3 regions of the Salipiger sp. ABN3_019 genome follow, and region 3 is predicted to be linked to each of the others. Evidence: riboswitches for the same ligand, from Rfam matches in the RefSeq annotation. Region 3 holds a riboswitch; each other region holds the start of a gene.
What was found. Region 3 has a riboswitch for thiamine pyrophosphate ahead of thiD (bifunctional hydroxymethylpyrimidine kinase/phosphomethylpyrimidine kinase). Riboswitches for the same ligand answer to the same signal wherever they lie in the genome.

Region 1: another riboswitch for thiamine pyrophosphate. It lies ahead of thiC (phosphomethylpyrimidine synthase ThiC); the one in region 3 lies ahead of thiD (bifunctional hydroxymethylpyrimidine kinase/phosphomethylpyrimidine kinase).
Region 2: another riboswitch for thiamine pyrophosphate. It lies ahead of thiD (bifunctional hydroxymethylpyrimidine kinase/phosphomethylpyrimidine kinase); the one in region 3 lies ahead of thiD (bifunctional hydroxymethylpyrimidine kinase/phosphomethylpyrimidine kinase).

What each region holds. Positions count from the first base shown of each region.
Region 1 is NZ_JBSWTP010000009.1:2,621,766-2,629,000, forward strand. It holds gene thiC (phosphomethylpyrimidine synthase ThiC) at 1-1,620, opposite strand, end outside; TPP riboswitch at 1,750-1,868, opposite strand; gene fabD (ACP S-malonyltransferase) at 2,065-3,000, opposite strand; gene ACXAD2_RS20870 (ABC transporter substrate-binding protein) at 3,298-4,521, shown strand; gene ACXAD2_RS20875 (ABC transporter permease) at 4,647-6,506, shown strand; gene ACXAD2_RS20880 (ABC transporter ATP-binding protein) at 6,503-7,235, shown strand, end outside.
Region 2 is NZ_JBSWTP010000009.1:2,614,399-2,621,633, forward strand. It holds gene phnD (phosphonate ABC transporter substrate-binding protein) at 87-986, opposite strand; gene phnC (phosphonate ABC transporter ATP-binding protein) at 1,038-1,856, opposite strand; gene ACXAD2_RS20835 (hypothetical protein) at 2,146-3,570, shown strand; gene ACXAD2_RS20840 (dipeptidase) at 3,595-4,653, shown strand; TPP riboswitch at 4,772-4,890, shown strand; gene thiD (bifunctional hydroxymethylpyrimidine kinase/phosphomethylpyrimidine kinase) at 4,953-5,762, shown strand; gene thiE (thiamine phosphate synthase) at 5,759-6,388, opposite strand; gene thiM (hydroxyethylthiazole kinase) at 6,385-7,185, opposite strand; gene thiC (phosphomethylpyrimidine synthase ThiC) at 7,182-7,235, opposite strand, start outside.
Region 3 is NZ_JBSWTP010000002.1:60,879-68,113, reverse strand. It holds gene ACXAD2_RS02005 (HesA/MoeB/ThiF family protein) at 1-808, opposite strand, end outside; gene ACXAD2_RS02000 (thiamine phosphate synthase) at 805-1,401, opposite strand; gene ACXAD2_RS01995 (thiazole synthase) at 1,398-2,168, opposite strand; gene thiS (sulfur carrier protein ThiS) at 2,171-2,365, opposite strand; gene ACXAD2_RS01985 (FAD-dependent oxidoreductase) at 2,379-3,323, opposite strand; gene thiD (bifunctional hydroxymethylpyrimidine kinase/phosphomethylpyrimidine kinase) at 3,323-4,123, opposite strand; TPP riboswitch at 4,168-4,271, opposite strand; gene ACXAD2_RS01975 (ISNCY family transposase) at 4,524-5,876, shown strand; gene ACXAD2_RS01970 (hypothetical protein) at 5,938-6,210, shown strand; gene ACXAD2_RS01965 (IS30 family transposase) at 6,408-7,235, shown strand, end outside.

The DNA.
Region 1 (7,235 bases), on a different contig from region 3:
GTCATGCATGGACCGCGCCGTGTCGGGATCGAGCGCGAGATTGAACTGATCCTCCCAGCGGAACTCGAAGCGGGCGCGCGAAAGCGCATCGTCGCGGATCTGCGCCGCCGGGTGGCCCTTGGCGAGATCGGCGGCATGGGCGGCGATCTTATAGGTGATCACCCCGGTCTTCACATCGTCGCGGTCCGGCAGGCCAAGGTGCTCCTTGGGCGTCACGTAGCACAGCATCGCCGTGCCGAACCAACCGATCATCGCCGCCCCGATGCCGCTGGTGATGTGATCATAGCCCGGCGCGATATCCGTGGTGAGCGGCCCGAGCGTGTAGAACGGCGCCTCGCCGCAGGTCTCAAGCTGCTTGTCCATATTGGCCTTGATCTTGTGCATGGCCACATGGCCCGGCCCCTCGATCATCACCTGACACTCGTGCTTCCATGCCACCTGCGTCAACTCGCCCAGCGTTTCCAACTCGGCGAACTGCGCCTCGTCGTTGGCGTCGGCGATAAATCCGGGGCGCAGCCCGTCACCCAGCGAGAACGACACGTCATAGGCCCGCGCGATCTCGCAGATCTCGTCGAAATGCTCGTAGAGGAAGCTCTCGCGGTGGTGGTGCAGGCACCATTTGGCCATGATCGAACCGCCGCGACTGACGATCCCGGTCACCCGGTTCACCGTCATCGGGATCATGTGCAGGCGCACGCCCGCGTGGATGGTGAAGTAATCCACCCCCTGCTCGGCCTGCTCGATCAGCGTGTCGCGAAACACCTCCCAGCTCAGGTCCTCGGCGATGCCGCCGACCTTCTCCAGCGCCTGATAGAGCGGCACCGTGCCGATGGGCACCGGCGCGTTGCGCAGGATCCAGTCGCGGATGTTGTGGATGTTGCGCCCGGTCGACAGGTCCATGACCGTGTCGGCCCCCCAGCGCGTCGCCCAGACCATTTTCTCCACCTCCTCGGCCATCGAGGAGGTCACCGCCGAGTTGCCGATATTGGCGTTGATCTTCACCAGAAAGTTGCGCCCGATGATCATCGGCTCAAGCTCGGGGTGGTTGATGTTGGCGGGGATGATCGCGCGGCCCCGGGCGATCTCATCGCGCACGAACTCCGGCGTCACATGGTCAGGGATCGACGCGCCCCAGTCCTGCCCGTCGCGTTCGAGCTGCGCCTTGGCGGCCTTGCGCCCGAGGTTCTCGCGGATGGCGACGAACTCCATCTCCGGCGTGACGATCCCGGCGCGGGCATAGGCCATCTGGGTGACCGCTTTGCCGTCCTTGCCCCGGCGCGGCGCATGGCGGACGGGAAACTCGGGCACCAGCCGCGCGCCTTCGGCAAAGCCATTGTCCTCGGGCTTCACATGGCGGCCATCGTAGCTTTCGGTGTCGGCGCGGGCGCGAACCCAGCCCTCGCGCAGGCGCGGCAGACCGCGGTCGATGGCGATCTCGGCGCCGGGGTCGGTATAGGGGCCGGAGCTGTCATAGACGGTGACCGGCGGCTCACCGGCGGACGGGTGCAGGTCGATCTCGCGCATCGGCACGCGGATCTGCGGGTGCAGCGTGCCCTCATGCCAGACGCGCCGCGAGGCGGGCAGCGGCCCGCAGGTGACTGTTGGGGTCAGGTCTTTCATCGGTCGGAGCCTCCAAGCTCGAAGCGGTGGAGACCCAGTTCCGGTGCGTGAATGGGGTGACATCGCTGCGGCCAAGGCGCGGGTCTGCCCCGCTTGTCCTATCCGCAAGATCCGGGGCGCAGAGCCCCCGGCAACGCCAGTGCACCATCCCTACGCCAGTATGAACTGGATCAGGTTCGTCGGGTCACTGCGCTGCGCGAACGCCAGCAGAATCTCAGCCCCTTGTCGGGACCCCCCGGGTGAGTGGCGCCACCCTGCGGCGAGTCGGGTCGGGCGTCAAGGTGCGGCCTCGGCCCGGCGGGGGGCGGGCGAAGGCGGTCGGAGGCGTATTTGTGGAACAATGAAAGGCGCAGGCCGCGCCCAGCATGCGCACGCCCGGAATGCACGAAGGGCGGCGCCGCATGGCACCGCCCTTGTTTGCTGTTGGCAGAGGTGAGGCGCGCCTCAGACCGCTTCGAGCGCGGCCTTCACGTCGTCGGGCGCGCCGATGTTGCGCAGCGTGGCCGGGCGGTGAATGCGCTTCACCATGCCCGAGAGCGCCTTGCCCGCGCCAATCTCCCAGAACTCATCCGCGCCCTGCGCGACCATATACTCGACCGACTTGCGCCAGCGCACCGAGCCGGTGACCTGCTCGACCAGCAGCGCGCGGATGCGGGCGGGATCGGTCACCGCCTCGGCGATCACATTGGCCACAAGCGGCACCTTGGGCGCGGTAATGTCGACCTGCTCCAGCGCCTCGGCCATCACCTCGGCGGCGGGGGCCATCAGTGCGCAGTGGAAGGGGGCGCTCACCGGCAGCAGCAGCGCGCGCTTGGCGCCCTTCTCCTTGGCGATCTCCACGGCGCGTTCGACCGCTGCCTTGTCGCCCGAGATCACCACCTGCGACGGGTCGTTGTCATTGGCCGCGGCGCAGACCTCGCCCTGCGCCGCCTCTTCGGCGACGGCGCGGGCGGTCGCCAGATCGAGGCCCAGCAGCGCCGCCATGGCGCCCTGACCCACCGGCACTGCCTGCTGCATGGCCTTGCCACGGGTGCGCAGCAGTTTCGCCGCATCGCCAACGCTCAGCGCGCCCGCGGCGGTCAGCGCCGAATATTCGCCCAGCGAGTGACCTGCGACGAAGCTGGCCGCTCCGATCTCGATGCCCTCGGCCTCGAGCGCGCGCATCGCTGCCAGCGAGGTCGCCATCAGCGCGGGCTGAGCGTTTTCGGTGAGGGTGAGCGTTTCGATGTCGCCGTCCCAGATCAGCGACGAGAGGCTCTCGCCCAGCGCTGCGTCCACCTCGTCGAACACGGCTTTCGCCGCCGGATAGGCCTCGGCCAGCGCCTTGCCCATGCCGATGGTCTGCGCCCCCTGACCGGGGAAGATGAAGGCTCGCGTCATGATCGTCTCTCCTAAGGCTCGCGCGGTCGGGTTTTGGCGCGCTTTGGCGCGCAGTCCTAGCGCCAAGCGCCGCGTCGCGCAACGCCCCCGCTGAGCGCCCCCGCCAAGCGTCCCCACAGGCTTCTTCTCTTCAAAAATACGCCGGGGGAGCCGCGCGCTTGCGCGGCGGGGGCAGCGCCCCCGGAAGTGGCGCCACCCGAAAACTCCCGCACAGCACCTTGGTAAGAGGCGGCGTTCCGGCGTAAGAGGGTCGCAGCGGCCTGCCCCCGCGCCGCGCAACAGGAGAAAGACGCCGCAATGACCCTGCTTCGACGCACCGTTCTCGCCACCGCCGCCGCATTGGCGCTGGTCCCGGCCGCCGCGCTCGCCCAGGACAGCACGGATGCCCCGATCAAGATCGGCGACATCAACCACTACAAGCGCCTTGCAGCCTTCGCCGAGCCCTACCGCAAGGGCATCGAACTGGCGGTCAGCGAAATCAATGCGGACGGCGGCGTGCTGGGCCGCCATCTGGAGTTCGTCTTCCGCGACGATCAGGGCGATCCCGCCGAGGCGGTGCGCATCGCCGAAGAACTGATGACCCGCGATGGCACGGTGATGCTCACCGGTACGATCCTCAGCAATGTCGGGCTGGCGCTCAGCTCCTACGCCGCCGAGAAACAGCATGTCTATCTCGCCTCCGAGCCGCTGGCCGATACGCTGGTCTGGGGCTCGGGCAATCCCTACACCTTCCGGTTGCGCACCTCGACATGGGTGCAGGCGGCGATGCTGGCCGAGCAGGCGGCAACCACCGACGCCATCCGCTATGCCACCATCGCGCCGAATTACGCCTATGGCACCGAGGCGGTCGAGGCCTTCAAGGCAAACCTCAAGCGGCTCAAGCCCGAGGTGGAGTTCGTCGCCGAGCAATGGCCCGCGCTGTTCAAGATCGACGCCGGCGCCGAGGTACAGGCGCTGGAGCGCGCCAAGCCCGACGCGATCTACAACGTCACCTTCGGCACCGATCTGGCCAAATTCGTCCGTCAGGGCACCGACCGCGGCCTCTTCGACGGGCGCGACGTCTACGGGCTGCTGACCGGTGAGCCGGAGTATTTCGAGCCGCTCGGCGAGGAGGCTCCCGAGGGCTGGTTCGTCACCGGCTACCCTTGGTACGATTTTGCCGCCGACACGCCCGGCGGTGCGTTCGTCGAGGCTTATGAAGAGATGTTCGGCGAAACTCCGAAAAACGGCAGCAACGTCGGCTATCTGACCGCGCTCTCGGTCGCCGCCGCCATCGAACGCGCCGGCAGCACCGAGACCGAGGCGATCCGCGACGCCTTCGAGGGGCTCGACATTCCCGACACGCCGGTCGGGCCGCTGCACTACCGCGCGCTCGACAACCAATCGACCTTGGGCGCCTTCACCGGCACCACGGCGCTGAACGATGCAGGCGAAGGCGTGATGGTGGACTGGTCCTACAAGGACCCAACACCCTACATGCCTTCGGACGAAGACATTCGCAAAATGCGCCCCGCCGACTGAGGCGCTTCGGGGGAGGCTGCGCTGCCTCCCCCTTTCATCTTTCCGCAAACACTCCGGGGTGAATTGGCCGCAAGGCCAAGAGGGGCAGCGCCCCGCCCCCTTCCCCGATCCGAGCCTTCCCCACCATGGCCTTCTTCCTCGCCCAGTTCCTGACCGGCCTCGCCAATGCCGCGGCGCTGTTTCTCGTCGCCTCGGGGCTGTCGCTGATCTTTGGCGTCACGCGGATCGTGAATTTCGCGCATGGGTCGTTCTACATGCTCGGCGCCTTCATCGGCGTGACCCTGATGGAGGTGCTGCCGGGCGCGGTCGGCTTCTGGGGTGCGATCGTGCTGACCGGGCTCGCGGTGGGGCTGATCGGCGCGCTGGTCGAGGTGATCGTGCTGCGCCGCATCTACCGCGCGCCCGAGCTCTTTCAGCTCGTGGCCACATTTGGGGTGATCCTCGTCATTCAGGATCTGGCGCTGATGATCTGGGGGGCCGAAGACCGGCTCGGCCCGCGCGCGCCGGGTCTGCGCGGGGTCTGGCGCATCTTCGGCGAGCCGGTGCCCAAGTATGACATCGTTCTGATCGCGCTCACGCCGGTCATCCTGCTGGCGCTGTGGTATCTGATCACCCGCACCCGGCTGGGCATCCTCGTGCGCGCCGCAACGCAGGACCGCGAGATGGTCGGCGCTCTTGGGGTCAATCAGGCGTGGCTCTTCACCGGGGTCTTTGCGCTCGGCTCGGCGCTGGCGGGCTGGGGCGGCGCGCTGCAACTGCCCAAGGGCGGGGCCGATCTGCTGATGGATTTCAACATCATCGGCGCGGTCTTCGTGGTGGTGGTGATCGGCGGCATGGGCAGCCTTCCGGGGGCCTTCATCGCCTCGGTGCTGATCTCGGTGCTGGGGGTCTTTGGAGTGACCTACCTGCCGCAATCGACGCTGGTGCTGATGTTCGTGGTCATGGCGGTGGTGCTGATCATCCGCCCCTATGGTCTGCTGGGCCGCGAGGAGGTGGCGGGCGAGCACGGGCAGGTCGGCGCGCCCGAGACGCCCATCCGCCCCTATGGCCCTGTCGGCATCGCGCTCACCGCCCTACTGCTCGCAGCCCTCGCCGCGCTGCCGCTGTTTGCCGACCAGTTCCTGATGGTGCTGGTGATCGACATCGTGGTTTTCGCGCTCTTCGCCGCCAGCCTGCATTTCATCCTCGGCTCTGGCGGGCTGGTGAGCTTCGGGCATGCGGCCTTCTTCGGCGGCGGGGCCTATGCCGCGGCGCTGCTCGTGTTCCACACAGAGACCCCGATGGAGTTCGCTTTTCTCTTCGCGCCGCTGGCCGCCGGGCTGCTGGCTCTGGGGATCGGCTGGTTCTGCATCCGCCTTTCGGGGGTCTATTTCGCCATGCTGACACTCGCCTTCAGCCAGCTCGTCTGGTCGCTGGCCTTCCAGTGGCGCAGTGTCACGCGCGGCGACGACGGGCTGATCAACATCTGGCCCGCAGACTGGCTGAACGGCACGCTGCCCTATTACTACTTTACGCTGGCCTTCGGCGTGGGCGGCATCCTCACCCTGCGCCATATCGTCCATGCGCCCTTTGGCTACGCGCTGCGCGCCGGACGCGACAGCGCGCGTCAGGCCGAGGCCATGGGGATCAACGTCAAGCGGGTACAGCTGGTGGCCTTCGCGCTGGCCGGTATGATGGCGGGGCTTGCGGGCGGGATCTTTGTCTTCTCCAAAGGGTCGGTCTTTCCCACCGAGCTTGAGATCGCCAAGAGCTTCGATGCGCTGATCGTGGTCTTCCTCGGCGGGGTGAAGACGCTCGCGGGCGGCGTGGTGGGGGCCAGCTTCATGACCACGGTCGAGCACTGGCTCACCCGGCTTGAATACTGGCGGCTGCTGCTGGGGCTGGTGATCATCGCCGTGGTCATCCTGATGCCCGAAGGCATCGTCGGCACCCTGCGCAGGCTGGCAGGCCGTCTGCGCCACAGCGACGAGGAGCAGAGCCGATGACCGAGATCCTCCGCGCCGAGCACCTGCGCAAAAGCTACGACGGCTTCCTCGCGGTCGAAGACGTCTCCTTTTCCGTGCGGCAGGGCGAGCTGAAAGCGCTGATCGGCCCCAATGGCGCGGGCAAATCCACCTGCTTCAACATGCTCTCCGGGCAGCTAAGGCCCACCGCGGGCGAGGTCTATCTCGGCGGCGCGCGGATCACCGGGCAGCGCCCGCGCGATATCTGGCGGAAAGGCGTGGGGCGGACGTTCCAGATCACCGGCACCTACCGGTCTATGAGCGTCATCGAGAACGTGCAGATGGCGCTGATCAGCCACCATCGGCGCATCTTCTCTTTCGGCGCGCGGGCGTGGAAGCTCTATCGCGACGAGGCGCTGGAATTTCTGCGCACGGTCTCGCTGGAAGATCAGGCCGACCGCCCCTGCTCGGTGCTGGCCTATGGCGATCTCAAGCGGCTGGAACTGGCCATTGCGCTCTGCCACCGCCCGCGCCTTCTGCTTATGGACGAGCCGACGGCGGGCATGGCCCCCTCGGCGCGGATCGAGCTGATGCAGTTGGTCGCCGACATTGTGCGCAACGAAGGGCTGTCGGTGCTGTTCACCGAGCACGACATGGATGTGGTCTTTGCCCATGCCCATCACATCATGGTGCTGAACCGGGGCCAGCTGATCGCCGACGGCAGCGCCGAAGAGGTGCGCCGCGATCCCAAGGTGCAAGAGGTCTATCTGG
Region 2 (7,235 bases), on a different contig from region 3:
GTCTGGGGCGGCGCATTCGGGCGGCAGCGGTCCGGGAAACGTAAAGGGACCCCGCGCATCGGCGGGGCCCCTCAGGTGGTCTGCGATCAGTTGATCTTCGAGCGGCGGGCCGCGACGATCGACTCATACTCTTTGTGGGTCACCGGGATGAAATCCTTGGCATCGCCCGCCGCCACGCCGTAGGCGCAATCGGGGTCTTCTTCCCAGAGGTTGGCGGTCAGCTCGGTGACACTGTCCTTGACCGACTGCGGCAGCGCCTTGCGCATCACGAAGGGGCCTTCGGGGATCACGTTCGACTGCCAGATCTGCACCAGATCGTTCATGTCGACGAGGCCCGCGTCCACCGCCTTGCGCAGCGCGCCCGAGTTGTAGCCGTCTTCCCAGTTGCCCTGACCGTCGGCCCAGGTCACGCCCGCGTCGACGTCACCGTTGTTGACCGCGACGATGGTCTGCTCGTGGCCGCCGGTGAAGACGACGTCGGAGAAGTAATCGCCCGGCTCCATCGAGTAGCCCGCTTCGGCGATCTCGATCGAGGGGATCAGGTAGCCCGAGGTCGAGTTCGGATCACCAAAGCCAAACTCCTTGCCCTTCAGGTCGTCGAGCGAGGTCACGCCGCTGTCGGCGCGGGCAAAGCCGATCGAATAGTAGCCGATGGAGCCGTCGGCGTTCTGCTTGACCAGAACCGGCTCGACCGCTTCGGGGTCGGCGATATAGGTGCCGGCGTAGGAGGAGGCGCCCATCCATGCCGCGTCGATGGTGCCGCCCAGCAGGCCCTGCATCACGCCATTGTAGTCGGCGGGGGTGAAGATCTTCACCTCGACGCCAAGCGCCGCGGCGATCTTCTCGGCGTAGCACTGGTTCGAGGCCAGACGGTCCTGCGCGTTCTCGCCGCCGAGGATGCCGAGACGGAACTCGGAGATTTCCTGCGCTTGGGCGGCGCCCACGAGCATGGTGCTGGCCAGAGCGGCTGCGATCAGTTTCTTCATCTTCTGTCCCTCATATAAGGAATTGGACCCGTCCCGATGGGCCCCTGGTGATCAGACCGCGACTTCCGCAGCCCGGATTTCCGTCGCGACCACCGGGTCGCGGATTTCGGTGGAGGTGGCGTTTTCCGAAAAATCGGCGCCAGCGCCGTAGATGTCGCGCGCGACGCCGGTGGTCAGCTGCGCCGGGGTGCCGTCAAAGACGATGCGCCCGTCGCGCATGCCGATGACCCGGTCGCAATAGCGCCGCGCCGTATCCAGCGTGTGCAGGTTGGCGATCACCATGCGGCCGTCTTCCTCGTGAATGCGGCGCAGGCTGTCCATCACCAGCTGGGCGTTCATCGGATCGAGCGAGGCAATGGGCTCGTCGGCGAGGATCACCTTGGGGTCCTGCATCAGGGCGCGCGCAATGGCGACGCGCTGCTGCTGACCACCCGAAAGCGCCTCGGCGCGTTTGGCGGCATGGGCGGCGATGCCGAGCCGCTCGAGAATGTCGATGGCGCGGTGCACGTCCTCGCGCGGGTAGAGGTTGAACATGGTCGACAGCGTGCTGCGCCGCGCCAGCGTGCCATGCAGCACGTTCGACACCACATCCATGCGCGGCACAAGGTTGAACTGCTGGAAGATCATCGCGCAGTCGGACTGCCACAGGCGCTTGTCCCCGCCCTTCAGCTGCAGCACGTCGCGGCCCTCGAACAGCAAACGCCCCTCGGTCGCATCGGTCAGCCGGTTCATCATCCGCAGGAAGGTCGACTTGCCCGCGCCCGACCGGCCGATGATGCCGATCATCATCGGCCGGTCGACGGTAAAGCTCGCGTTGTCCACGGCGGTGTTCGCGCCGAAGCGCTTCGTCAGTTTCTCGACGGTGAGCATGGTTCCCCCAGACTGTCCGGGGCGCTATGTCGCCCCGAACGGTATCGAGGCTGTGACGCTTCGGACTTAGTTCCATGTCGGTTCCATGAAGCTTTTTTGACGGCGCCATCGCGGCGGCATATCCGGACCTTTTCGCGCTCGCGCTGCCTGCGCCAAAGGCAAAACCCCTCTTCAGTGCGCGCGGCGCCCCGGAAAACACCCGCCGCGACGATGACGCAGGGGCATTGCCCTTGCCGGTCAACAGTGGTCTATGTCCGGACTAAAGCCCGCACGAGACTGGACCCCACACGTGCCCATAAGCCTGTCGAAGACCCCTGCCTCCCCTCCCAGCCTGACCGACCGTCTGATCGGCGCCCTGCTGATCCTGATCACCTGTCTGCTCATCCTCAAGGAATGGCATCTGGTCTCCTCCGGGCTCGATTACGCATTGGTCCCCGCCGTGACGCTGGTGGTGGCGCTGCTGGCGACGCAGGTCGCGCCGGGGCGGCGGTTCTTCGTGGGCCTCGCCATCGCGCTCAGCCTCGCCTTGGTCTGGCGCGTCGAAGGCTGGCAGCCGGTGCTGCTGAACGCCTTCCACTCCGCCGGGTTCATCGCCGCTTTCTTCGCCGCGCTCGCCACGCTGCGCAGCGCCGCGCAGCAGGCCAGCTCAATCCGTGCCGCGGGCAATTTCCTCGCGCTGCAGCCGCCGGGGCGGCGTTATCTGGCGCTCACGCTTGGCGGGCAGGCCTTCGCCTTGCTGCTCAACTACGGGGCCATCGCGCTGCTCGGCAGCCTCGCCACCGCCGCGGCGGCGGATGAGCCCGACGAAGAAATCCGCACCCATCGCACCCGCCGCATGCTGCTCGCGATCCAGCGCGGGTTCGTCGCCTCGCTGCCGTGGTCGCCCATGTCCTTTTCCATCGCCATCACCACCGCGCTGATCCCGGGCACCAGCTGGGGCTCTGTGGTGCTGCCGGCGATCGGCACCTCGGCGCTGATCACCCTGACCGGCTGGGCGCTCGACACGATCTTCAAGCCCAAGCTGTCGCATCCGCCCGCCCCCCGCGCTGCGCCCGAGGGCAGTTGGGCGCTGATGGCACCGCTGCTGATCCTGCTGGGTCTGCTGGTGGTCTCGGTGCTGATCCTGCAAAGCCTCACCGGCCTGCGCATCATCGCGCTGGTGCTGCTGGTGGTGCCCTGTATGGCCGCAGCCTGGGCGCTGCTGCAAAAGCGCGAGGGCAATCCGCCGCTGCGCGAGCGCGCCCGCACCTTCGCCTTCACCGAACTGCCCGCCTATCGTGGCGAGGTGACGCTGCTGATGATGGCCGGTTTCATTGGCACCGTCGGCGCGCCGCTGCTCGCACCGCTGGTCAAGGCCTCGGGCTTCCATCCCGAAGACCTGCCGCCCGCGCTGGTGCTGGTCAGCTTCGTCTGGATCATCCCGCTGCTTGGCCAGCTTGGCATGAACCCGATCCTTGCCGTGACGCTGATCGCGCCGCTGGTGCCCGCCGCCTCCGAGCTTGGCGTCGCGCCCGAGGCCATCGTGGTGTCGATCACCGCGGGCTGGGCCTTGGGCGGCATCAGTTCGCCCTTCACCGCCACCACGCTGCTGGTGGGAAGTTTCGGCAACGTCAGCGCCCGCCACGTCGGTCTGCGCTGGAACGGCAGCTACATGATCTGCATGCTGCTTCTGCTGTCGGCATGGGTGCTTGCCCTCGGCTATCTCATTCTCTGACCTCCAACTCGCGAAAGTTCCCCTATGAGCCTTGCCCAGACCCCGCCCATCTTTGACGGCCATAATGATCTGCTGCTGCGCCTGCTGCGCGGCGCCGTCAGTGCCAGCGACGTGGTCGGCGGGCTGAGCAGCGGCCACATTGACCTGCCGCGCGCGCGCTCGGGCGGGTTCGGCGGTGGCTTTTTCGCGGTCTTCGTGCCCAGCCCCTCGAAGTCGGGCGACGACATGGACGCGATGGCGCAGCCGCAATACGACCTGCCGCTGCCCGACATGATCCCCCATGCCGAGGCGCTGGAGACCACGTGGAAGGGGGTCGAGGCCTTCGAGGCGCTGGCCGAGGCGGGCGCCATCACCCCCTGCACCACCGCCGCCGAGATCGAGGTCGCGCTGACCGGCCCCAAGATGGCCGCTGTGCTGCACCTCGAGGGCGCCGAAGCGATCGGCCCGGACCTGAGCGAACTGCACGAGCTGCACGCCCGTGGGCTGCGCTCGCTCGGCCCGGTCTGGTCGCGCCCGACGATCTTCGGCAATGGCGTGCCCTTCCGCTTCCCCTCGACGCCGGATATCGGCGACGGGCTCTCCGAAGCGGGCAAGCGGCTGGTCAAGGAATGCAATGATCTCAAGATCATGATCGACCTGTCGCATCTCAACGAAAAGGGCGTCGACGATGTGGCCGCGCTGACCGATGCGCCGCTGGTCGCCACCCATTCCAACGCCTATGCGGTCACCCCGCATGCGCGCAACCTCACCGACCGCCAGCTTGCGATGATCGCCGAGAGCGACGGTATGGTCGGCGTCAACTTCGCCTCGGCCTTCCTGCGCCCCGACGGGCGGATCGATCCCTCCTGCAGCCTCGACGTGGTGCTGCGCCACTTCGACCATTTGATCGAGAAACTGGGCGAGGACCGCGTCGGCTTCGGCTCGGATTTCGACGGTGCGACGGTGCCCGAGGGCATCACCGACATCGCCGGTCTGCCCAATCTGCGCGCCGCCATGACCGCCCATGGCTTCGACGCCGCGCTGATGGAAAAGCTCTGCTCCGGCAACTGGCTGCGCGTGCTGCGCAAAACCTGGGGCGCATAACGCCCTGCCGAAGCGCTTGCCGCTTCGTCTAGACGCAAATATCCCGGGGGTCCGGGGGCAGCGCCCCCGGCTCTCTGCAGCCTTTGGGCTTTCGCACCCGGCCGCATCTGCTAGGGTCCTCCGCACCTAGGGGGGTCCCGGCAAGGGGCTGAGATACTGCTGGCATGCGTGCGGCGCAGTGACCCTTTGAACCTGATCCGGATCATGCCGGCGAAGGGACAGGTGGAGCTGACCGCATGCCCTCGCCGGCCTCATTTATGGAGGCCGCGCCCTTGAACACCCCCGACACAACTTCCCCTATGCCACCCCGCATCCCCAACGTGCTGACCATCGCGGGCACCGACCCCTCGGGCGGTGCGGGGATTCAGGCCGATCTCAAGGCCTTCAGCGCCAACCGTGCCTACGGCATGAGCGTGATCACCGCCGTGGTCGCGCAGAACACGCGCGGGGTGCGCGCGGTCGAGGCGCTGCCGCCAGAGTTCGTCGCGGCGCAGATCGACGCGGTCTTCGACGATGTGCGGGTCGACGCGGTGAAGATCGGCATGGTCGCCAACGCCGGGATCATCCGCGCCGTGGCCGAGCGGTTGCGGCCCCATGGCGCGCGCAACATCGTGTTCGATCCGGTGATGGTGGCCAAAAGCGGCGACGCGCTGCTCGACCCCGAGGCGGTCGCGGCGCTGCGCGCGGATCTGGTGCCGCTGGCGACGCTGATCACCCCCAACCTGCCCGAGGCGGCCGTGCTGCTCTCGCGCGGCGAGGACTGGAGCGCTGAGGAGATGGTCAAGGAACTGCCCGCGCTGGCCGCCATGGGACCAGAGGCGGTGCTGCTCAAGGGCGGCCATCTGACCGGCAGCCCCGAGAGCACCGACCTTCTGTGGTGGCAGGGCCAGACCCGCAGTTACAGCGCGCCGCGCATCGCCACCAAGAACGACCACGGCACCGGCTGCACGCTCTCCGCCGCCATCGCCGCGCTGCTGCCACGCAAGACGCTGCCCGAGGCAGTGGACGAGGCGAAGCGCTACCTGCAAGGCGCGCTGGCCGCGTCGGACCGGCTGCAGGTGGGCGGCGGCCACGGGCCGCTGCACCATTTTCACGAGATGTGGGGCTAGGCCGCGGCCCAGGCGCGGGCAATCTCCCGCGCCGCTGCCGCAGGGTCCGGCTGGCCGCAGATCGCAGAGACCACGGCAAGGCCCTGCGCTCCCGCCTCTTTCGCGGGCGCGGCATGATGCGCCTTCAGCCCGCCGATGGCCACCGCGGGCACCGGGCACGCCGCCACCTGCGCCGCCAGCCCATCCCAGCCCACGGGCTGCTTGTGGTCGGGCTTGGTGGGCGTGGCAAAGACCGGCCCGGCTCCCACATAATCCACCAGCGCGGGCGGAGCCGCCCGCGCCAGTTCCGGGCTTTCCACCGAGAGCCCCAGCAGCATCTCCGGGCCGACCCGCGCCCGCGCCTCGGCGGGGGTCATATCGCCCTGCCCCACGTGCAGCCCATCCGCGCCGATCACCCGCGCAGCCTCGACGTCGTCATTGACGATGAGCAGCGCGCCAGAGCCCGCCAGCGCCGCCTTCAGCGCCCGCCCGGTCTCGATCATTCGCACGGTGCCGCCGTCCTTGTCGCGCAGTTGCACCATCGTGGCGCCGCCCTGCACCGCCAGCCGCGCCGTTTCGACCATGCCGATCCCGGCGCAGAGGCCGGGATCAAGTACCAGATAGACCGACAGGTCAAAGCGCCTCATTCGGCATCCTCCAGCACCCGCAGATCGGCCCCGGCGTCCAGCGCCTCGGGCGTCAGCGCATGCAGCGCGTCGAGGAAGCGGGGCGCGAAACTACCCGGCCCCGTCGCATCCTCATGCGCGTGGCTCCCGGCCACGGCGTAGTGAGAGAGCGCCGCGACGGTGGCCTCGAACGGGTCGCCGCCGAGCCCCACATAAGCCCCGCAAAGGCCGGTGAGCGAACAGCCAAGCGCGGTGTTCAGCGGCATCCAAGGCGAGCCGCCGCCGATCCGCACGCCGCGGCTGCCGTCGGTGACGAAATCCACCGCCCCGGTCACCGCCACCACACCGCCGGTCTGCCGCGCCAGCGCGCGGGCGGCGGCCTCGGCGGCCTCCACCCCGTCGCGCCCGTCGACGCCCTGCCCGCGACTGACCTCTCCGGCGAGCGAGAGGATTTCGGAGGCATTGCCGCGCACCACCGTCGGCTTCAGCGCCAGCAGTTCGGCCGAGACCCGCCGCCGCAGCCCGGTCGCCTGACAGGCCACCGGATCAAGCACCCATGGCTTGCCCGCCGCCTGCGCCCCGGCGATGGCCGCGCGCATCCCTTCGACGAAAGGCTCGGACAAAGTGCCGATGTTGACCGTCAGCGCATGGGCGATACCCGCGAACTCGCCAGCCTCCTCGGCGTCCGAGACCATGGCCGGCGAGGCCCCCGCCGCCAGCAGCACGTTCGCGGCGATGTTCATCGCCACGTAGTTGGTGATGCATTGCACCAGCGGATTGGTGTCGCGCATCTCCTTCAACAGCAGTCCGGATGTCATGCCTTGTCCTCCTTCAGCGGCAGATAAAGCGCGCCGCCTTCGCGAAATTT
Region 3 (7,235 bases):
CGGCGCGCACCGCCTGCGGGTGCAGCAGGGCGCCCTCGGTGCGCAGGTCGACGATATGGTCCACGGCCCGCAGCTGCGATGCCGCGACGAAGCGGAAGCCGCGCGCGGGTTCCGGCGCGCCGTCGAAGCGGAAACTCGAGGAACGCAGGCCCAGCCCGTCGTAGTTCACCATCAGCCCGAGCGGCGGCGGCGACAGACCCAGCAGGGCGTTGAGCGCCATCTGTGCCTGCATGGCGCCGAGCGTGCCGACCACGGGGCCAAGCACCCCCGCGCTTGCGCAACTCGCGCCGCTGTCGGGCGCGTCGGGAAACAGCGCGCGCAGCGAGGGCGCGCCGCCGCAAAAGCCGCCGACATAGCCCGCCAGTCCCAGCGCCGAGGCGCTGATCAGCGGCACGCCTTCGGCAAGGCACTGGTCGCTCAGCTTGTAGCTGACCGCGTAGCTGTCGGCGCAGTCGAGGACGAGATCGGCATCGGCGACCAGCTCCGGCGCGTTGGCGGGGGGCAGGCGGTGGGGCAGGGCCTCGATGGCAATCTCGGGGTTGATCGCGCGGCAGCGCTCGGCGGCCACCTGCGCCTTGGGCCGCTCGCAGTCGGCCTCGGTGAACAGGGTCTGGCGGTGCAGGTTCGACAGGCTCACCACGTCGCCATCGACGATGGTGATCCGGCCCACGCCCGCCCCGGCCAGCAGCGGCAGCACCGGCGCACCGAGCCCGCCCGCGCCGACCACCAGCACGCGCGCCCCGGCCAGCCGGCGCTGGCCGCTCTCGCCAACCTCGGGCAGGATCGTCTGGCGGGCGTAGCGGCTCATCGCGTCGCCTCGAGCCACTGGCGGACGCGGGCCTCGGGATCGGCGTTCAGCGTGATGTCGGTCACCGCCGAGACGATGTCGGCCCCGGCCACGAACACCCCGTCGGCGCGCTCGACCGACATGCCACCGATAGCCACCAGCGGCGTCGTGCCGACGCGCGCCTTCCATTCGGTGACGCGTGGCAGCCCCTGCCGGTGCCATTTCATCTTCTTCAGGATCGTCGGGTAGACCGGGCCGAGCGCCACGTAATCCGGCTCCATCGCCAGCACGCGCTCGAGCTCGTCGTCGTCATGGGTCGAGACGCCGAGTTTGATCCCGGCGCGGCGGATGGCTGCGAGATCGGCGCTGTCGAGATCCTCCTGCCCGAGGTGCAGCCAGTCGCAGCCGAGCTCGATGGCCTCCTGCCAATAATCGTTGACCACCAGCACCGCGCCATGCGCCCGGCACAGATCGCGGGAGAGGGCGATCTGGGTCCGCACGACGTCCCCGGGCTGGTCCTTGATGCGCAACTGCACCAGCCGTATGCCGAGCGGGAGCATCCGCCGTAGCCAGTCCGAATGGTCGAAAATCGGGTAGAACCGGTCGAGGCTCATGACAGGAACGCCTTTCCGATGACGGGGGTTGAGGCCTCGGCCATGTCGCGCGCCTCGATCGGATCGGCCCTATGGGCCAGCCGGCCCGCCTCGATTGCGCGCATCATGGCGGTTGCCATGGCGACGGGATCACCGGCGCGGGCGACGGCGGTGGTCAGCAGCACCGCGTCATAGCCAAGCTCCATCGCCTGTGCGGCGTGGCTCGGAAGGCCGATGCCGGCATCGACCACCAGCGGCACCTCGGGGAATTCGGCGCGCATCGCGCGCAGCGCATAGGGGTTGTTCAGCCCGCGCCCCGAGCCGATCGGCGCACCCCAGGGCATCAGCACCTCGCAGCCGGCGGCAAGCAGGCGCTCGGCGACGATCAGATCCTCGGTGGTGTAGGGAAACACCTGAAAGCCGTCGCCGGCGAGGATCCGCGCCGCCTCGACCAGCTGGAAGACATCGGGCTGAAGGCTGTCGGTGTGACCGATCAGCTCGAGCTTGATCCAGCGCGTGCCAAAGACCTCGCGCGCCATATGGGCGGTGGTGACCGCCTCCTTGACCGCGTGGCAGCCGGCGGTGTTGGGCAGCACGAGCACGCCCAGATCCTCGATCATGTTCCAGAAGGCGGTGCCCGCCCCCTCGGCACCCTCGCGGCGCAGCGAGACCGTCGCCACCCCGGCGCCGCTGGCGCGGAAGGCCTGTTCGAGGATGGCGGGGCTGGGGTATTGCGCGGTGCCCAACATCAGCGGGTTGGGCAGCTCGGTGCCATAGAAGCGTTTCATGCTCATCCTCCCTGCACGGGGGCGAGGACCTCTACCCGGTCGCCGTCGCGCAGCCTGTGCGTGGCGCGCAGCGCGGCGGGCACGAATTCCTCGTTCACCGCCGTGGCGACGCGCCCGGCAAGGCCGCGCTCTTCGAGCAGCGCGGCGAGCGTCGTGGCGGTCACCTCCTGCGGCGCGCCGTTAATCACGATCTTCATCGACCATCTCCGTTCAGGTGTTGCTGAGGGCAAGGTCGGCCACGCCGCGCGCCAGCGCCGGGGCCAGCAGGTAGCCGTGGCGATAGAGGCCGTTGGCGTAGATCCGGCCGCCGATCCGCCGGATGCGCGGCAGGTTGTCGGGGAAGGCCGGGCGCAGGTCGACGCCGATCTCCAGCACCTCGGCCTCGCCGAAGGCGGGGTTCAGCGCATAGGCGGCGCTGAGCAGTTCCAGCATCGAGCGCGCGGTGATCCGGCGCCGGTCCTCGCTTTCGATCATCGTCGCGCCGAGCATGTAGACGCCATCTCCGCGCGGCACGACATAGAGCGGGATGCGCGGGTGCAGCAGCCGCACCGGGCGCGACCGCGTCACGTCGGGGCAACGGATCACCAGCATCTCGCCCTTGACCCCGCGCAGGTCGGGCAGGGCATCGCGCGCGGCGAGGCCGCGGCAGTCGATGGCATTGGGCAGATCCGCCGGTGCTGCCTCGCGGTGGAAGCGGACGCCGCGCGCCCGCAGCCCCTCGTGCAGGTCGCTCAGCGCCTGCCGCGGGCTGGGATGCGCCTCGTCCTCGAAGAACAGGCCCTGCGCGAAGCCGGGCAGGTCGGGTTCGAGCTCGGCCAGCTCGGGGCCGACCTCGCGGAAGCCCGTAGTGCGGCGGGCAAAGCGGCGCAGGTCGGGCAGGTCGCGCCGCCCGACGACGACCAGCGTGCCGCGGCAGGTGACCGTGGTGCGCGCCTGCCACCAGTCGAGCGCCTGCTGGCCGAGGCGCAGCACCGGCTCTTCGGCGTTTTCATATTCGCACCAAGGCGCCAGCATGCCGCCCGCCCACCACGAGCAGCCATGCGGGCCGGGCGGGCCGGCGGAATCGAAGACCTGCACCTCGGCGCCGCGCGCCGAAAGCTCGCTGGCGACGGCAAGTCCGGCCACGCCCGAACCGATGACCGAGTACATCACCATCACTGCCAGACCCGGTGGAAATGGTGCAGGGGCCCGTGGCCGTGCCCGACGTTCAGCCCGTCCGCCGCAGCGATCGCCTGCTGCACGTAGCCATGCGCCTCGGCGGTGGCCTCGGCCAGTGGCAGCCCGCGCGCCAGCCCGGCGGCGATGGCCGACGACAGCGTGCAGCCGGTGCCATGGGTGTTGCGGGTGTGCTGGCGTGGCGCGGCGAAGCGGGCGAGCACCTCGCCGCCGGCGATCAGCAGATCCTCGCAGATCTCGCCGCTGGCATGGCCGCCCTTCATCAGCACCGCCTGCGCGCCCATGGCGCAGAGCGCCTTGCCCTGTTGGGCCATCTCGGGCACCGAGGACGCCACCGGGCCCTGCAGCAGCGCCGCCGCCTCGGGCAGGTTGGGGGTGAGCACGCTGGCACGCAGCATCAGCGCCCGGCGCAGCGCACCCACCGCGTCGGGCGCCAGCAGCGCGTCACCGGACTTGGCGATCATCACCGGATCAAGCACCACCGCGCCGCCGAAGCCGGCGATGGCGCGGCTCACGCAGTCGATGATCCCCGGCGACGCCAGCATGCCGATCTTGATCGCGCGCACGTCGAGATCGTTCAGCACCGCGTCGATCTGCGCCGTGATGATCGCTTCGGGGATGGTATGCACCGCGGTGACGGCGCGGGTGCTCTGGGCGGTGACCGCGGTCAGGACGCTGGCGCCGTAGACGCCGAGTGCGGACATGGTCTTGAGGTCGGCCTGAATGCCCGCCCCTCCGCCACTGTCGGATCCGGCGATGCTCAATGCGATATGCGCCAACGGCTGCTCCTTCAGACACAAGGGCACCGCGCATGGAAAACGTCTGTTCGCTATAGACCGTTCCCTACGCCGGAATTGCCCGGATCAGGTTCGATGGGTTAGCGCGATCACGCCTCTCAGCCTTTCAAAGGCACCCCAACGGTAAGGTCGCGAATAACAACTCCGCCAAAATTAGTCAAATCTATTGGCAGTCTTCGCAATCGTCCAGCATGTTGTGAAGGAATGAACAAAGCGCCGTGCCCGATCGATCCCGGCCCGGCACGCGCCGCGCCTGGGTCACCTGCATTTGTACATAATTATCCTTATACGCAGCATAACTGTAAGCGCCAAGTTAGAATGTCTCACATGAGCAAAGCTGAAGTGTCACACTCCCCTGATTGGGCAGGATTGGAGTGCGGCCGTGGGATTGGTGGTCATGAGCGAGCGCGAGCTGAACCGGATCGAAGTCCTGAGTGATGTGGTGCAAGGCCGGATGTCTGCGGTGGCGGCGGCCTCGGTCCTGGGCTTGAGTCGAAGGCAGGTTCACCGGCTTCTGAAGACGTTCCAGGCCGATGGTCCGGCGGCGATCCGGCACAAGGCCCGCGGACGTCCGTCCAACAACCGGATCGATCCCGCGGTGCGTGAGTTTGCGCTGACGCTGATCCGTGAGCGCTACGCCGACTTTGGGCCCACGTTCGCAGCCGAGAAGTTGGCGGAAGACCATGGCCTGAAGGTGTCGCGGGAGACCTTGCGCAAATGGATGCAGGATGCCGGCATCTGGCTGTCGCGCAATCAGCGCAGAACGTTTCACCAGCCGCGCCGGCGCCGAGACTGCTATGGCGAGCTCGTGCAGATAGACGGCTCTGATCACGCCTGGTTCGAGGAACGCGGTCCGGCCTGCACGTTGCTGGCCTTTGTCGACGACGCCACCAGCACGCTGATGCACCTGGAGTTTGTAGCCTCTGAGAGCACCTTCAGCTATTTCGGCGCGCTCGAGCGGTATCTCGCGGCGCACGGCCGGCCCGTGGCCTTCTATTCCGACAAGCACTCGGTGTTCCGTGTCGCCAAGCAAGGAGCGAAGTCGGGCCATGGCATGACCCAGTTCGGTCGGGCGCTGAACGATCTGAACATCGAGATCCTCTGTGCAAACAGCAGCCAGGCAAAGGGCCGCGTCGAGCGCGCGAACCGTACCCTACAGGATCGGCTGGTGAAGGAACTACGGCTGGCGGGCGTCTGCGACATGGCAGCCGGCAACGCGATCCTGCCAAGGTTCTTGGCGCGCCATAATGCGAAGTTCGCCAAGGTGCCGCTACGGGCCGACAACCTGCACCGGTCCCTGAACATGGAACCGGAACGTCTGCGAGAGATCCTGTGCTTCCGCGATGAGCGCTATGTCACCAGGCAACTGGCCTTTTCCTATGAGCGGCAGCGCATCATCCTTGCGGAGAACGACATCACGCGCGCACTGCCTGGCAAGTATGTCGACACCTACGAGTTCCCCGATGGCCGGTTCGAGGTCCGCTGGAAAGGCGTGTCGCTGCCCTACTCCGTGTTCGACAAAGACCAGCGTGTCAGCCATGCCGCGATCACCGAGAACAAGCATCTGAGCGCGGTGCTGGAATACATCAAGGCCGAGCAGGACAAGGCGCCTCCGAAGAAGCGGCGGGCCGGTAAGCAGCGGACCCGCTACGAGCCGACAGGTCGCCGCAACGACGGCTGGAACTCGCTGGCAGCGCGCCAGGCAAAGGCGCGGGCCGCAGCACCCCCGGAATGACGCTGTCGCCGCGTCGCCGCGATGCTAACCTCCGCCGCGAGCGAATGAGCGAGGCAGGCACATGGCAGGCAATACAGAGCCGGAGATCATCTTCTCGAACCTGACGCAGGACGTGGTGATCGACGGCCACCGCTTCACCGTGGAGATTTACCGAACCTCAGATGATCCTTCTTGGATCCTGTCAGTGGAGAACGCCTTCGGGACGCTGACGATCTTGGACAACCCTCCATATTTTGCCGACGGCCTTGCCTGGCGGGCCTTCGAGAAGCTCCTCGATGAGCAAGGTTTCCGTGCCTTCTACAGCGCAAAGGAGCGCCGCAAGCTCCGGCTCTGAACGCATGGCCGATCAGGGCTGCGATATGTGGGGTCTTCGCCCTGCCCGGCCATGCTTCTCCACCCTCGGTGAGACATTTCTGCTTTGCGCAGCCGAAGACATTTCAACTTGGTTGCAACAATAACTGTAAGCGCGGCACATTCTAAACTCCGTTGCGACAATTCCCCTATCTTTCTGGAAAGTAAGGAGAACGGATGATGGCGCACACAGAGTTAGACCTTCGTGAACGGCGCAGTATCGAAGACATGCTGAACGCAAAGCTGCCAGTCAGTAGGATTGCCGGTGAACTCGGCCGTCACAGGTCCAGCGTCTACCGAGAGATCAAGCGCAATGGTTTTGTCGCTGACGAGCTGCCGGAGCTGAACGGCTACTATGGTGTCGTGGCGCAAAAATCAGCGACCGCGCGTCGCGCAAGGCGACGCAAGCTCATCAGGCTTCCTGCCTTGCGTGAGGCCGTGATCGACCGGTTGAAGGAAGGTTGGTCTCCGGAGCAAGTTGCGGGGCGTCTTGCCTTTGAGGGTCACGAGACCCGCATCAGCCATGAAACCATCTATGCCTGGGTCTACGGCCCCGAGGGTCGTGACGAAGAGTTGGCGCGACATTTGCCGAGGCGGCGCCAGAAACGCAGGCCCCGGTATGCACGGCGATCCCGCAACCAGGTCTTTCCTCCCGAACGCTCGATCCATCAGCGACCAGAATACGTTAACGCACGGGAAACATTTGGTGAATGGGAACGTGATCTGATGATCTTCGAGCGCGCACAAGGCTCGATGAACGTCGCAACGCTGGTCGAGAGAAAGACCCGCTCCGCGGTCTTGTTCCGCAACAACGATCGCAGTTCCAAGCATTTCATGAACAGCTTGATGAACGTGATGACCCCGCTGCCCCAGGCTGCGCGCAAGTCGATCACCTTCGACCGCGGCTTCGAGTTTCGCGACTGGAGAAAGCTCGAGGCCGGCATCGGGACAACCGCTTGGTTTTGCGATCCGCAGGCGCCTTGGCAAAAAGGCTCGGTGGAGAACCTA